2 regions of the Pseudoalteromonas sp. 19-MNA-CIBAN-0066 genome follow, and region 2 is predicted to be linked to the other one. Evidence: predicted binding sites of a transcription regulator. Region 2 holds the regulator's gene; the other holds the start of a gene.

Region 1 (7,396 bases), on a different contig from region 2:
GACCCTTTGCTTATAATGCATTTTTAGGCAGTAAGTTTATTACTTTTGTATTAGATGCCCCAAATTTTGGCATTATTGGTACTAGTAAAGGTGCGTATTACTTTACAGACCGAGGAATAGAAAAAATAGGTGACCAAACTACCTTAGAAAGTGCTTATGTAACCAGTATTTTGCATATAGATGGAGTTGGGATATTAGTTGGTTCGTTAAACGATGGCTTGTTCTATCGTAGTGGACAAGGACAATGGCAGCAGTTAGATGCGGCAAATGGCTTACCTTATGGTTCTATTTTTAGCTTAAAGTACGATGAAAAATTAAAAAGAATATGGGTAAGCACCATGAAAGGTGTTTATCGGATGCCGGTAGATCAATTTAAAACGCAGATCCAAAGCTTAAAAGTTGAAGAAGTTATTTCCTCGTTCGACCGCCAACTCGATGGTAAAGCCAGCCAATGTTGTAATGGCTTAGGGCATGACGCGGTTGTTGATATGAACAATTCTATTTGGTATCCCAGTTTACAAGGTGTAGTTGAAATACCTAAAAGCGTTGAGTTGTTTGGTTTACGTGGTTTAAAACCTAAAATAGAAACATTAACTACACCATTACGTAGTTTAACCACTGCTGCATTAGGTAATAAACCGCGATTAAAAATAGACGAGCGCGATGTTACTTTAAAATACACAGCCATAGATTATTACGCGCCAAATAGTATTGAGTTTAGGTATAAATTAAATGGTTTAGATACTGACTGGCGATACGCGAATACTCGCCGCGAAGCTATTTATACCAACCTTCCAGCCGGTTCTTTTTTGTTTCAGTTAGAAACAAAACGCCAAGGCGAGGATTGGAACATAGCCCAATCTGTTGATTACGCTTTTGTAGTACCTGAGCGTTTTGACGAAACAATTTACTTTAGATTACTGATCACCAGTGGTTTTGTTTTATTGTTTTATTTAGTGTTTTGGGTATTTAGAGCGCAAGAGCGCCGTAAACAAGAAGTGTTAGAAGGGTTGATCACTGATCGTACCTTAGAGCTTCGCCAAGCAAACGATAAGCTTAATAAAGTTAACTCACAGCTTAAGCTAGTGAGCCATTCAGATGAGCTTACAGGGTTACGTAGTCGCCGCTTTTTGTTCGACCAACTACCTAAAGATATTGAACATTTTCAGCGTAACTCACAATCACTGCAAGCGCAGGGCAAGTCGCTAGTATTATTAATTATAAACTTAGACAACTTTAGCCGTATTAACGATGCGTATGGGCCAATTGCCGGAGATAGTTGTTTGCAGCAAATGGCGGTATTACTTAATTCGCGTACTCAGGGCTCAGATTATGTGGCACGTTGGAGCGGCGATGAGTTTTTACTTTTATTACGTGACTTTAAATGTAACTTAATTGACAGCTATGTGTCGGATCTTTGCCAAGGAATTTCCGAACATGCATTTCAATTGCCAAACGGTAAAAGCACTCATATTTCAGCCTCAATTGGTTGGTCGTTTTATCCGCTACCATTATTAGGTGGCCAAGTTATTAGCTGGGAAACCTCGATTAATTTAGCTGATATTGCACTGCATCAAGTTAAAAAACGCGGTGGCGATGGGGTCGCTAATATTACCTTTGATGAGCAGTTAGATGCGTTTGAGTTTGAGCAAAACCCTAATGTTGAACAGCAAATAGGCTTGCTACAAGCCAATGGTTTAGCTGATATTAAAGTATGGATGCGATAAGTAACTAATATTTAGATATTAAAAAAGGAGCCTAGGCTCCTTTTTTAATATGCTTTAAATGAGTAGGAGGTTAATTAATAAACGCTTTTATAGCAGTTAATATTCCTTGCTCGCCTAAGCCCATTTCGTCGTGCATTTCGTCTTGTGTACCGTGCTTAATAAATTCATCAGGGATACCTAAGTTAAGAATGCTAACCTGTGCTTTTTGCGTTGCTAAATACTCATTAACCGCAGAGCCAGCACCGCCAGAAATTGCATTGTCTTCAAGCGTTACTATTACATTGTGGCTGTTTATTAACTCATCGAGTAACGCAGTATCAAGCGGTTTAATAAAGCGCATATTAACTAAAGTCGCATTGAGTTCATCAGCTGCTAGTTGCGCGTTTTCAAGTAATGTACCAAATGACAATATAGCCACTTTAGCACCTTGCTTAACAACATCGGCTTTACCAATTTCAAGTAATTGCATATTAGTTGCAATTTCTGCCGTACCAGCACTACCACGCGGATAACGCACAGCAACAGGGCAATTTGCTTGATAACCAGTATATAACATGTGGCGACACTCATTTGTATCGCTTGGCGCCATAATGACCATATTTGGAATGCAGCGCATAAAGCTTAAATCGTACGCACCTTGATGTGTTTCGCCGTCTGCGCCAACAATACCAGCACGGTCAATAGCGAATAACACAGGTAAGTTTTGCAGCGCTACATCGTGAATTAGCTGATCGTACGCACGTTGTAAAAAGCTTGAGTAAATTGCGACAACGGGTTTTAAGCCTTCACAAGCAAAACCAGCGGCTAGGGTTACAGCGTGCTGCTCGGCAATCGCAACATCAAAATACTGATCAGGATGCTCTTTTGAAAAACGCACCATGCCAGAGCCTTCGCGCATAGCCGGTGTTATCGCCATAAGCTTGCTGTCTTGCTTTGCTATGTCGCATAACCAGTCGCCAAATACATTAGAAAATGTAGCCGCACCGGGTTTTGATTTAGGTAAACTTGATGTATTAGGATCAAACTTAGGTACGCCGTGATAGCCAATAGGGTCGGCTTCAGCGGGTTTATACCCTTTGCCTTTTTGGGTTTTTATATGCAGTAATTGCGGGCCTTTTAAGTTACGCATATTACGCAGCGTATCTACTAACATGTTTACATCATGGCCATCAATTGGGCCAATATAATTTAGGCCTAATTCTTCAAAGAAGGTACCAGGGATCATCATCCCTTTAATATGCTCTTCCATTTTACTGGCAAGTTGCTTAACTGGTGGCACACCCGAGAGTAGTTTTTTACTACCTTCGCGAATGTTAGTATAAAAGCTACCCGATAAAATACGGGCAAAGTGATTTGTTAACGCGCCAACGTTTTCAGAAATCGACATTTCGTTGTCATTTAAAATGATCAACATATCTGATTTTACATCACCTAAGTGGTTCATGGCTTCAAAAGCCATGCCTGCTGTAATAGCACCATCGCCTATAACGGCAACCGTTTTGCGTCCTTTACCTTCTTTTTGCGCAGCAATAGACATGCCCAGCGCAGCTGAAATAGAGGTACTAGAATGGCCCACACTAAACGTATCGTATTGGCTTTCTTCGCGAAATGGGAAAGGGTGCAAGCCATCTTTTTTACGAATGGTGTGCATTAAATCGCGACGCCCGGTGAGTATTTTGTGTGGGTAAGCTTGGTGGCCTACATCCCATACAAGGCGATCATCTGGGGTGTTATACACATAATGTAGTGCCACAGTGAGCTCTACGGTACCTAAACCAGACGCTAAATGCCCGCTACTTTGCGATACCGAGTTGAGTAAGTAGTCACGCAACTCATGGCTAAATGCAGGAAGCTTATCTTGTGCTAAGTCTCGCAAGTGGGCTGGTTCGTTAACCAAATTAAGTAATGGATACTTGCTGCTATCAAGTGTCATGGTTTTATATATGTCCTTCGCTAACATCAACTAACTGTGCAAACGCGTTGTTTGAGTTATTTGATGTTCAGTAATAATTTTAGTGCTAAGTTGCAATACGTTTAAGCCGTGTTTAGTGGTCACGTTCAATTAAATAGTTAGCTAGTGACGCTAAAGCACTGGTATCGGCGTCTATATTTGCTAACGCTGCATGGGCTTGTTGTATTAAGTTTTGCGCTTTTTCTTTAGCGCCTAGCATACCTAATAAAGCGGGATATGTCGCTTTATTCGCAGCGATATCTGACCCTTGAGGCTTACCTAAAGTAACGGTATCGCCTTCTACGTCTAAAATATCGTCATGTACTTGAAATGCAAGCCCTATGGCATAGCCAAAAGTGGCTAAATTTTCTAACGTGTTTTGACTAACATTGTTCGAGCACAAAGCCCCCAGTGTAATTGCACAGCTTATTAGCGCACCGGTTTTTAACTTATGAATACGCTCAAGTTCAGCCACGGTTATTACTTTATCAGTAGCTGCAATATCAAGCCCTTGGCCTGCCACCATACCTTGTAACCCAGAGGCATGTGCCAGTTCAGCAATCATTTTAACTTGAGCTTGAGCACTACAGTTAAAATTATGCTTGGCGATTAACTCAAATGCTAAAGCTTGCAGTGCATCACCGGCTAAAATTGCGTGTGCTTCGCCGTACACGATATGACAGGTTGGGCGTCCGCGACGTAATTCATCATCATCCATAGCTGGTAAGTCATCGTGAACTAACGAGTAGCTATGAATACATTCTATAGCTGCAGCAAGTACGTCTAAATCTTGTTTATCTGCGCCGAGCATTTTACCCGTTGCGTAAACCAAAAAAGGACGCAATCTTTTGCCGCCATTCATTAAACTATAATGGGTGGCGGCTTTTATGGTCTCGTCAGTATTAAGCGATTGGTCAAAATAAAGGTTAAGAGTATTGGCTACATCAGTTTGAGCATGTGTAATAAGTTCTTTAATAGTCACGGCTATTCCATATCATTATCAAAGTCGGTTAATACAGACTTCTCATCTTTGCCCATTAAAATAGCCACCTTTTGCTCAGCTTGTTGCAACTTACTAGACGATGCGCCTGCTAAAGCAATGCCACGCTCAAACTGTTTTAATGACTGCTCAAGCGATAAATCACCTTGTTCCATTTCACTAACGATTGTTGTTAATTCTTCTAGTGCTTGCTCGAAACTTAAGTTTTCAGGTTTTTTAGTCGCCATCTTTATTTCAACTTACATAATAAATTTAGAAGTCAATTTTAGGGGGAATGCTAAACTAGGTCAAAGGATGAAATGGTTTTTTCGTTAATAAACGTTTTATGTTTTAAAAAATTGATAATTAGATAGATAACACAAGTTGATCTAGAATAGTGCTTAATCCAGCTTTTTATGTTTATCTATAAAAAATGGCTTAAGCAATTCAGTATCTTGCCGATAAACAATTAATAACAAACGTTTGCATATAAAAGCAAAAACCTTTGGAGGGAATGTGGATTTAGCAACCATTATTGGGATCCTTGGCGCAATTGGCTTAATTGTCATGTCCATGTTTATGAGTAGTAGCGGTGAAATGGCTATGTTTTACAACACGCCCTCTGTTGTAATCGTATTTGGCGGTTCATTATTTATCGTTTTATCAAACTTTACTATGTCACAGTTTTTTGGCATAGGTAAGGTGGTTACCAAAGCGTTTATGTTTAAGCTTGAGTCGCCAGAAGAGTTAATCGAAAAAGCAGTTGAACTTGCAGATTCAGCACGTAAAGGCGGGTTTTTAGCACTTGAAGAGGCAGAAATACCGAATCCATTTATGCGCAAAGGCGTTGACATGCTAGTAGATGGCCACGACGCAGACGTAGTGCGGGCCACACTGCAAAAAGATATTTCATTAACTACAGCACGGCATGAGTCGGGTGCTACTTTATTTAAATCTTTGGGTGATATAGCCCCAGCAATGGGAATGATAGGCACCTTAATAGGCTTAGTTGCGATGTTATCTAATATGGATGATCCTAAAGCAATTGGTCCGGCTATGGCGGTGGCATTGTTAACCACATTATACGGCGCATTTTTAGCTAACGTAGTCGCTATTCCTATTCAAACAAAATTGGAGCTGCGTAAAGACGAAGAGGCAATGAATCAACGTTTAATTTTAGATGCGGTTTTAGGTATTCAAGATGGTCAAAATCCAAAAGTAATAGAAGGTATTTTGAAAAACTATCTAGCTGAATCAAAACGTAAAGTAAACACTGAGGATTAACTATGTCTGATCAAGAGTGCAAGTGCCCACCCCCAGGTTTACCTGCGTGGATGGGGACATTCGCAGATTTAATGTCGCTATTAATGTGCTTTTTTGTGCTCTTGCTTGCGTTTTCTGAAATGGATGTACTTAAATTTAAACAAATTGCCGGTTCGATGAAATTTGCATTTGGTGTACAAAATAAAATAGAAGTTAAAGATATTCCCAAAGGCACATCAGTTATTGCTATGGAGTTTACTCCGGGCAAGCCAGAGCCTACCCCAATTGAAACAATTCAACAGCAAACGGTAGAAATGACCCAGCAAATGTTAGAGTTTCAGGCAGGTGATGAAAGCTCAGCAGGCGGAAGGCAAGAGCAGCGGGGCGATAAACGTGGTGGCGAGTCGCGTAGTACTTCCAAAGAGCAAGCATCGGAGCAAGCAATTTCAGCGGCCGATCAACAGCAAACAAACGACTTAGTTAAAAAAATCGCTCAGCAATTAGAAAAACAAATAATTGATGGTGCCATAGAGCTTGAATCATTAGGGCAGCAAATAATTATTCGTATTCGTGAAAATGGCTCTTTCCCTTCGGGTAGTGCATTTTTACAACCTAAGTTTAAACCCATTATTCAAGAAATTGGCGTGCTATTAAAAGATGTGCCTGGAGAAATTACCGTGTCTGGGCATACTGACGATTTTCAGGTTTCAAACGAGTTATATATTAATAACTGGGATCTTTCATCTAAGCGTGCAGTTGCAGTAGCCAGTGAGCTGCAAAAAGTAGTTGGATTTGATAAAAATAGAATGATGGTAGTAGGGCGTGCTGAAACCCGGCCGTTAGTGCCAAATGACAGCAATGAAGATCGCCGTCGTAATCGTCGCGTTGAAATATCTATTTTACAAGGAAAGGCCAAAGAGTCTGATCCTATCGATGTAAGGTAGCAGTCATTTTATTAAAAACACACTTGGTTTAAGCAAACTAAGTGTAATTGATTTCAGGTGACTTTTAGTCAAAATTGACTAAAAGTCACCACCTCAGCCAAATACCTCAGAACTCTTAAATAGTTCGATTTAATAAAAACATCCCACACTGTAAATTGATATGCTAAACTACTGTGTATATAAACAGTAAAAGAGCTTGCTTATGAAACTCTATATTGCCGAAAAGCCGTCTTTAGGGCGCGCCATTGCCGACGCGTTACCAAAACCGCACAAAAAGCACGATGGCTACATTGAAGTTGCAAATGGTGATTGCGTATCTTGGTGTATTGGTCATTTGCTCGAGCAAGCCGAGCCCGATGACTATGATGAGCGCTTTAAAAAGTGGCAGTTTGAGCACCTACCTATCATTCCTGAGCAGTGGCAATTAAAAGCAAAAACTAAAACTCGCAAGCAACTTACTGTGTTAAAAAAGCTAATCAAACAGGCTACAGCACTAGTGCATGCAGGTGATCCCGATAGAGCACTGTTACGA
Region 2 (7,396 bases):
GGCAATCGAGTTTTCTGTTTTTTGTTGCTCTTGGTTATCGTTTTCATCTTGTGCTGCAAACGCAGTTAACAGATGAATTAAACTTTCTTCAACTTCGCGTACCAGCTCAATAACACGGCGAATTACTTGTCCGGTTAAATCCTGATAATCTTGAGCCATTAACACATTAGTCATTAATACTTGCAACTCATCGGTTTTAAGATGCGAGCTGTTCATAAATTTATCAATGCTATGACACAATGTTTTAAATTCACCAAGTTCAAGATCGCGGCTCATTAACCGATCCCAGGTTGGCTTGATATGCGAAATATCATCAGCTAATTGCTGGGCTAAAGGCAGGCTCGCTTCAACCGCATCCATGGTTTTGTTGGCGGCGTTTTCTGTCATTTCTATGACATAGTTAAGTCGCTTTTTAGCGTCCGGAATGGCATCAGTGGTTAAATCTGTTATGCGGGTGTCAAGCTCAAAACCCTTTAAAGACTCGTGCAACTGGCGCGTTAATTTACCTACTTCTGCAAACAAATATGATTGTTCTTGAGAGGCAGTTTCTAAAATTAACTGATCAGCTTTATGTTGCTCACCGTTTTCTAAAAAAGTGACCAGCTGACGTGCTTGCTCTAAAGTAATCTGAGGCGCAGCAGGTGCTGACATAAGCCTCTCCCCTTATTAACCTAAGCGTTCGAACACTTTTTCTAATTTAGTTTTTAATGTACCCGCAGTAAATGGCTTAACAATATAACCATTAACACCTGCTTGGGCTGCTGCAATAATTTGCTCTTTCTTAGCTTCTGCAGTAACCATTAAAACCGGAAGATGCTTTAATTTGTCATCTGCGCGTATTGCTCTTAACAAGTCAATACCTTGCATGCCCGGCATATTCCAATCTGTTACTACAAAGTCAAATGATTGATTTTGCAACATAGGTAAAGCAGTTGAGCCATCATCTGCTTCTAAAACATTGGTAAACCCTAAATCACGCAATAGGTTTTTAATAATACGTCTCATCGTTGAAAAGTCATCAACAACAAGAATTTTTATGTTTTTATCCAAAACATCCTCCAGTGAGGCCTAAACCTGTATTTACTTACTTCTAATTTATCCAGTCATTGATTTTTGCTTTTAGCTTAATCATCGCCTGACCATGTATCTGACTTACACGCGACTCACTTACATCGAGTATCTGTCCAATTTCTTTTAAATTCATTTCATCGTTATAGTACAACGAAAGCACCATTGCATCTCGCTCTGGTAGGGATTTAATTGCACTTAATAAAGATTCATTAAACCTTTCATTTTTAACATTATTAAAGGGTTTGTCTAGTGCTAAATCGTGCCCAACAGGTGTTATAACATCCTCATCAATACCTAAATCTTCTATTCCCAAGATTTTACTGGAATTAACATCGGTTAAAATATGATGATATTGCTCTAGTGTAATTTCAAGCTTTTGGGCAACTTCACTGTCTGTAGGTTCACGATTCAGGCTGCTTTCTAATGCTGAAATAGCTTCTATAACCTGGCGGCTTTTACGATGTACTGAGCGAGGAGCCCAGTCTCCACGGCGCATTTCATCAAGCATAGCGCCCCGAATACGAATACCCGCAAAGGTTTCAAAACTAGCGCCTTTAGTGGCATCAAAGTTTTTTGACGCCTCTATTAATCCTATCATTCCTGATTGAATTAAATCATCGAGTTGTACACTAGGGGGTAAACGAGCAATTAAATGACATGCTACTTTTTTTACTAATGAAGCATGCTTTTCAACAATCATATTTAAATTTTGTGTTGATTCATATCCCATAGCTCTATTCACCAATGTAGTCATAGTTAGCCGTTAACGAGTTTCTCAATGAAAAATTCTAAATGCCCCGAAGGCTGGTTCGGTATTGGCCACTTTGTTATTCTTGTTGCTAATGTTTTAAAGGCAAGTGCAGCTGGAGAACTAGGAAACAGTTCAACAATTACTTTTTGACGACGTGTTGCTTTGCGCATATTTTCATCATAAGGAACGGTTGCAACCAGCTCCATTGATATATCTAAAAATCGGTCTGTAACCTTTGATAGCTTTGCAAATAACTCTTGCCCTTCGCGTAATGAACGCACCATGTTGGCAACAATTTTAAATTTATACACGCCATGTTCGCGGCTTAATACTTTGATCAGTGCATAGGCATCGGTTATTGAAGTTGGCTCGTCACATACCACAACCAAAACATCTTGTGCAGCGCGAGAAAAACTCAGCACCATATCCGATATACCGGCAGCGGTATCAACAACTAATATATCAAAATCAGTATTGAGTTCGCTAAAAGCACGAATAAGCCCAGCATGTTCTGCAGGCGACAACTCAACCATACTTTGTGAACCCGACGTCGCTGGTACTATTTTGATCCCAGCGGGGCCTTCTACTAGTATTTCATCAAGCTCACATTCGCCAGATAACACATGCGATAAATTACGCTCAACACGTAGTCCAAGCATTACATCACAATTGGCTAAACCCAAATCGGCATCAAGCACTAACACTCTATTGCCTTGCTGACCTAAAGCGATCGCAGTATTTAACGATACATTTGTTTTTCCAACGCCACCTTTACCGCCAGTGACGGCGATAACCTTAACGCCGTTATTATTATTTTTGCTCATTTTACGCAGGCCGCTTGCTTGATCTAATACTGTGTTAATCATACATCTCTACTGTGCTCGACGCCACTGATTGGTGTCGTGAATGTTGTACTTTTGTTCTCTTTAAATATAATTGCTCAGCTTTTTTCACTAGTTTTTCTGCATTTGCAACTCGAATATCTTCAGGTACTCGTTGACCATTAGTAAGATACCCTATTGGCAGGCGATTTTGAATCGCAATACTAATTATCTCGCCTAAACTTAATGATTCGTCGAGTTTAGTGAAAATACAACCGCTTAACTGTACTTTTTTAAAGTGTCTTACGGTTTCTTGTAACACATTTATTTGCGCAGTGGCACTTAATACTAAGTAATTACGAATATCCACACGCTGATTACGCATTAAGGTATTTAACTGCTCAGTTAAACGTAAATCACGTTGGCTCATACCTGCAGTGTCTATAAGTACTAAGCGCTTGTTACGTAAATGATATAACACTTCGGCCAGTTCGTTCGCATCTTTAACTTGTTTAACCCCACAGCCTATAATACGGCCATATGTTGCAAGCTGCTCGTAAGCACCAATTCTGTAAGTATCGGTAGTAATTAGCGCTACTTTATCAGCACCATATTTTTGTGCACCTAATGCCGCGAGCTTAGCCACTGTAGTGGTTTTACCCACACCGGTTGGGCCAACTAATGCGTAAACACCACCTTGGCGCAAAATTTCGTTATTCGTGGTTTGCATCTGATCTTCAACCATAGTTAACAGCGCTTTCCAGCCCTGCTGACGCGGAACATCTTCAGGTACAAAACAAGCCATTTGCTCAGCAACTTCTTTATCGATTCCCATGCCTACTAAGCGGTCAATCATGCATGCGCGCGTTGGGTCACGGCGCGCCATATCTTGCTGCATTAAACCCGACACTTGGTGCTCTAATAACTGGCGAATTGCGTTCATTTCTTCACGCATTGTGCTCATTGCTTCACTTTCGGTATTTTTAGTCGTGTGTGTTTGCGCAACTGGCGTGTCTAATTCATCAAAATCACGGTCTAGGTCATCAAAACCTAAGCTGTCAGCTTGCGTTTGTGGGCGTGCTTGCGCGGCTTCTTCACGCGCAAACATATTTGTAGGGCGTTGTTTAGCGACCGGCTCTTGATAATGTTCTGAGGTATCTATACCTGATTGCGAAAACATTGAAGCCAATTCTGCTGAACGTGGACGCGGCGACTGGCGCTCTAATAGTGCTTGTAAGCTGTCGGCTACCTTTGCTTGTGGCTCAGGTCTAGCACGCTGTGGCTCTGGTTTTACAAAGTTATGCATGCTTTGCGAGTGGGCAGAATGTGCCGTACGCTGCTGCAGCGGCGCACTTTGTTGTGGCGCGGCGGCTTTAGGGGCTGCTTTGTCATAATCAACCGCTGCGACAATTTCTACGCCGTTTGCGAGTTTTTTATTAGACATAATAACCGCATCAACACCTAGCTCATCTTTAACTTCTTTAAGTGCTGTGCGCATATCTTTAGCAAAAAAACGTTTAATCTTCATGGTTCAACCCCTTTAAAATCTTATTGTTGGCCTACTGAGCTAACAATCTTGATCTGCCTTTCGTCTGGTATCTCTTGATAAGACATCACTCGCAATCCTGGAATGGTGTACTTAACAAAACGAGATAACACAGTGCGTAACATTCCTGACGTTAACAGTATTGAAGGTTCACCGGCCATTTCTTGATTTTGATGCGCTTCGTTTAATGACACTTGAAGTCGCTCTGCAAGTCCTGGCTCTATTCCGGCACCTTCGTCGCCTGCATTTTGTAATGACTGATGCAACATCTGTTCCAACTCAGGCGCCAAGGTTATGACAGGGATTTCTGAAGACATGCCCACTGCATCTTGAACTATTAATCGACGCAGTGAAATACGTACCGCAGCGGTTAAAACATCTGGATCTTGGCTACGCGGGCCATACTCTACAAGGGTTTGTACTATTGAGCGCATATCGCGAATAGCTACACCTTCGTTTAATAAATTTTGTAAAACTTTAACTATGGTAGTTAATGGCAATACATCAGGCACCAAGCCTTCTACTAACCTTGGGTGACTTTTTGCTAGCATATCTAATAGATTTTGTACTTCTTCGTGGCCTAATAATAACGCCGCATTATTGGTGAGTAATTGGCTAATATGAGTGGCAACCACAGTCGCCGAATCAACCACGGTATAACCAAGCGATTGCGCTTCATCTTTTTGATCAGGCTTGATCCACACCGCATCCAAACCAAAAGCCGGATCTTTAGTTTCAATCCCTTTTATAGGACCAAATACTTGCCCCGGATTAATTGCCAATTCGTCGCCGTGTTTTAGTTCGCCTTCGCCACTTGATACGCCCATTAAGGTAATTCGGTATGCATTTGGGTCTAGCTCTAAGTTGTCGCGTATATGTACCGGGGGCACTAAAAAGCCTAATTCTTGAGAGAGCTTTTTACGCACGCCTTTAATACGGTTTAGCAATTCACCACCTTGGGATTGATCAACCAATGGAATAAGTCGGTAACCTACCTCTAAACCAATTACATCAACTTGCTGCACATCGTCCCAGCCTAACTCTTTTTGTTCTTGCTTATTGGCAATGCCTGTACCTACTGCGCTGCCATTAGCGGTTTCCTCAGCAAGTGCTGCTGCCGCTTTTAATTTATTTTGTTGAGTGTAGTAAGCTAAATAACCTAATAGTGCGCCCAAGCTTAAAAACGCTACGTGCGGCATACCAGGTACTAAGCCCATAATAATTAAAATGCCTGAAGCAATAAATAACGACTTTTCGTTACCGAGTTGTTTCTTAAATTGATCGCCCATGTTGTGCGACTCATTTTGACGCGTTACAACAATAGCAGTACCAATAGAGAGTAATAATGAAGGGAGTTGCGCAACCAAGCCATCACCTATGGTGAGCAAGGTATAAATTTCCATGGCATTGCCAAAGCTTAAATCGTGTTGGATCATGCCAACAAATAAGCCACCAACAATATTAATAATTAATATAACAATACCGGCAATAGCATCGCCTTTTACAAATTTACTGGCACCATCCATAGAACCATAAAAGTCGGCTTCGCGGGTTACTTCTTCGCGGCGCTCTCGGGCTTGCTCAGCGCTAATAAAACCCGCATTCATGTCAGCATCAATTGCCATTTGTTTACCCGGCATAGCGTCTAGGGTAAAACGCGCCGACACTTCAGAAATACGCCCAGCACCTTTAGTAATTACCACAAAGTTTATGATGATCAAGATTAAAAACACCACTAAACCTACTGCATAGTTACCACCAATAACCACAGAGCCAAAGGCTTCAATTACTTTACCGGCAGCATCACCACCATTGTGGCCCTCAAGTAATACTACTCGGGTGCTGGCAACGTTAAGTGCCAAACGCATAATAGTGGCGATTAGTAACACAGCCGGAAACATACCAAACTCAAGTGGTTTCATGGTGTATACAGTTACCAGTAACACCACCAAAGCAAGGGCAATATTAAAAGAAAATAATATATCAAGCAGGAACGGAGGAAGAGGTAAAATGACCATACCCAGCGCAGCTAGTACCATTAATGGTGTACCTACGCCTTTGGCATACTCTTTTTTATCTTTGTTAAGTTGTTGTAATACCGCTTTAAATCCCATAACCCTACAATTTCAAAAAATTGACACTACTTTGAAATTGCAATAACTATTCCAAGTTATAGGTTATTTAAATTAATACTGATAATCGTCAGGAATAGGCAGTTTTTTATTAAGTTTGGTGGGGCGTTTTCCGCGCCCTTTATTAAAGCGCTTAAGCTGAAACACATAAGCTAATACTTGCGCAACTGCGGTAAATAACTGATCCGGAATTTGCTCCCCCACTTCTGCAGTATGATAAAGCGCTCGAGTAAGCGACGGCGATTCTAAAATAGGCACTTCATTACCAATCGCTATTTTACGAATTTGCATTGCCATTTCATCAATTCCTTTGGCAACTACTATAGGTGCTCCGGCGCGTTCGGTGTCGTACTTTAAAGCCACAGAGTAATGGGTAGGGTTAGTTACAATAACATCGGCATCGGGCACATCTTGCATCATACGTTTTTGCGACATTTGCCGCTGGGTTTGCCTTATGCGCGCTTTTATTTGCGGGTCACCCTCTGAGTTTTTATACTCGTCTTTTACTTCTTGAAGGGTCATTTTAAGTTGTTTATTGTGATTATAACTTTGAAATGGCGCATCAATCGCAGCAATAATAATTAAGGTACAAGACAAGCCTAAAAACATCCAAGCCAATATTTCTAAGGCATGAATAATATTACCTGGGGCGCTTTCTACACTTAAGTGCAGTATTTCATCAAAAAAGGTATTAATTAAAAACACTGCAAAACTGGCAACTAAACCAAATTTTAACAGCGACTTTAACAGCTCCACCCCAGCTTGGGGGCCAAACATACGTTTAAAGCCTTTAGCGGGCGACATTTTACTAGCTTTAGGCGCAGCAGCTTGCCAACTAAAATTAAAGCCACCTAACATGGTGTTACCAATAAAAGCAGCTAATACAATAATAAATACAAACATTGCCATAGGGAACATCAGCGCATCGGCCACTTCGCCCCATACGGCAAACATTTTGGTGGTGTCGTAGGTTTCGTTACGGTTAAGGCTAAGCATTCTACCCATTACGTTATACAAACCTTTACCAATTTCGGGGCCGTACATGAGCAACGAAATAGCCGAAAAGATAAGCACA

Evidence for each region. The regulator FliA, encoded in region 2, starts transcription of late flagellar genes. The targets are predictions, from matches to a motif close to CTAAAGNTNNNNNNNNNNNNGCCGATA.
Region 1: pomA (flagellar motor protein PomA) is a predicted target of FliA. The motif match lies at 5,095-5,121, and genes of this name have one in related genera.

The regions. Positions count from the first base shown of each region.
Region 1 covers NZ_JBEONZ010000020.1:21,110-28,505, reverse strand. Annotated here, with positions in the region: gene AAEZ18_RS12170 (diguanylate cyclase domain-containing protein) at 1-1,727, shown strand, start outside; gene dxs (1-deoxy-D-xylulose-5-phosphate synthase) at 1,798-3,660, opposite strand; gene ispA ((2E,6E)-farnesyl diphosphate synthase) at 3,773-4,660, opposite strand; gene AAEZ18_RS12155 (exodeoxyribonuclease VII small subunit) at 4,663-4,905, opposite strand; gene pomA (flagellar motor protein PomA) at 5,174-5,941, shown strand; gene AAEZ18_RS12145 (flagellar motor protein MotB) at 5,944-6,864, shown strand; partial or broken gene AAEZ18_RS12140 (toprim domain-containing protein) at 7,067-7,384, shown strand.
Region 2 covers NZ_JBEONZ010000001.1:251,997-259,392, reverse strand. Annotated here, with positions in the region: gene AAEZ18_RS01205 (protein phosphatase CheZ) at 1-651, opposite strand, end outside; gene cheY (chemotaxis response regulator CheY) at 667-1,050, opposite strand; gene AAEZ18_RS01195 (RNA polymerase sigma factor FliA) at 1,091-1,801, opposite strand; gene AAEZ18_RS01190 (MinD/ParA family ATP-binding protein) at 1,828-2,688, opposite strand; gene flhF (flagellar biosynthesis GTPase FlhF) at 2,681-4,171, opposite strand; gene flhA (flagellar biosynthesis protein FlhA) at 4,192-6,303, opposite strand; gene flhB (flagellar biosynthesis protein FlhB) at 6,376-7,396, opposite strand, start outside.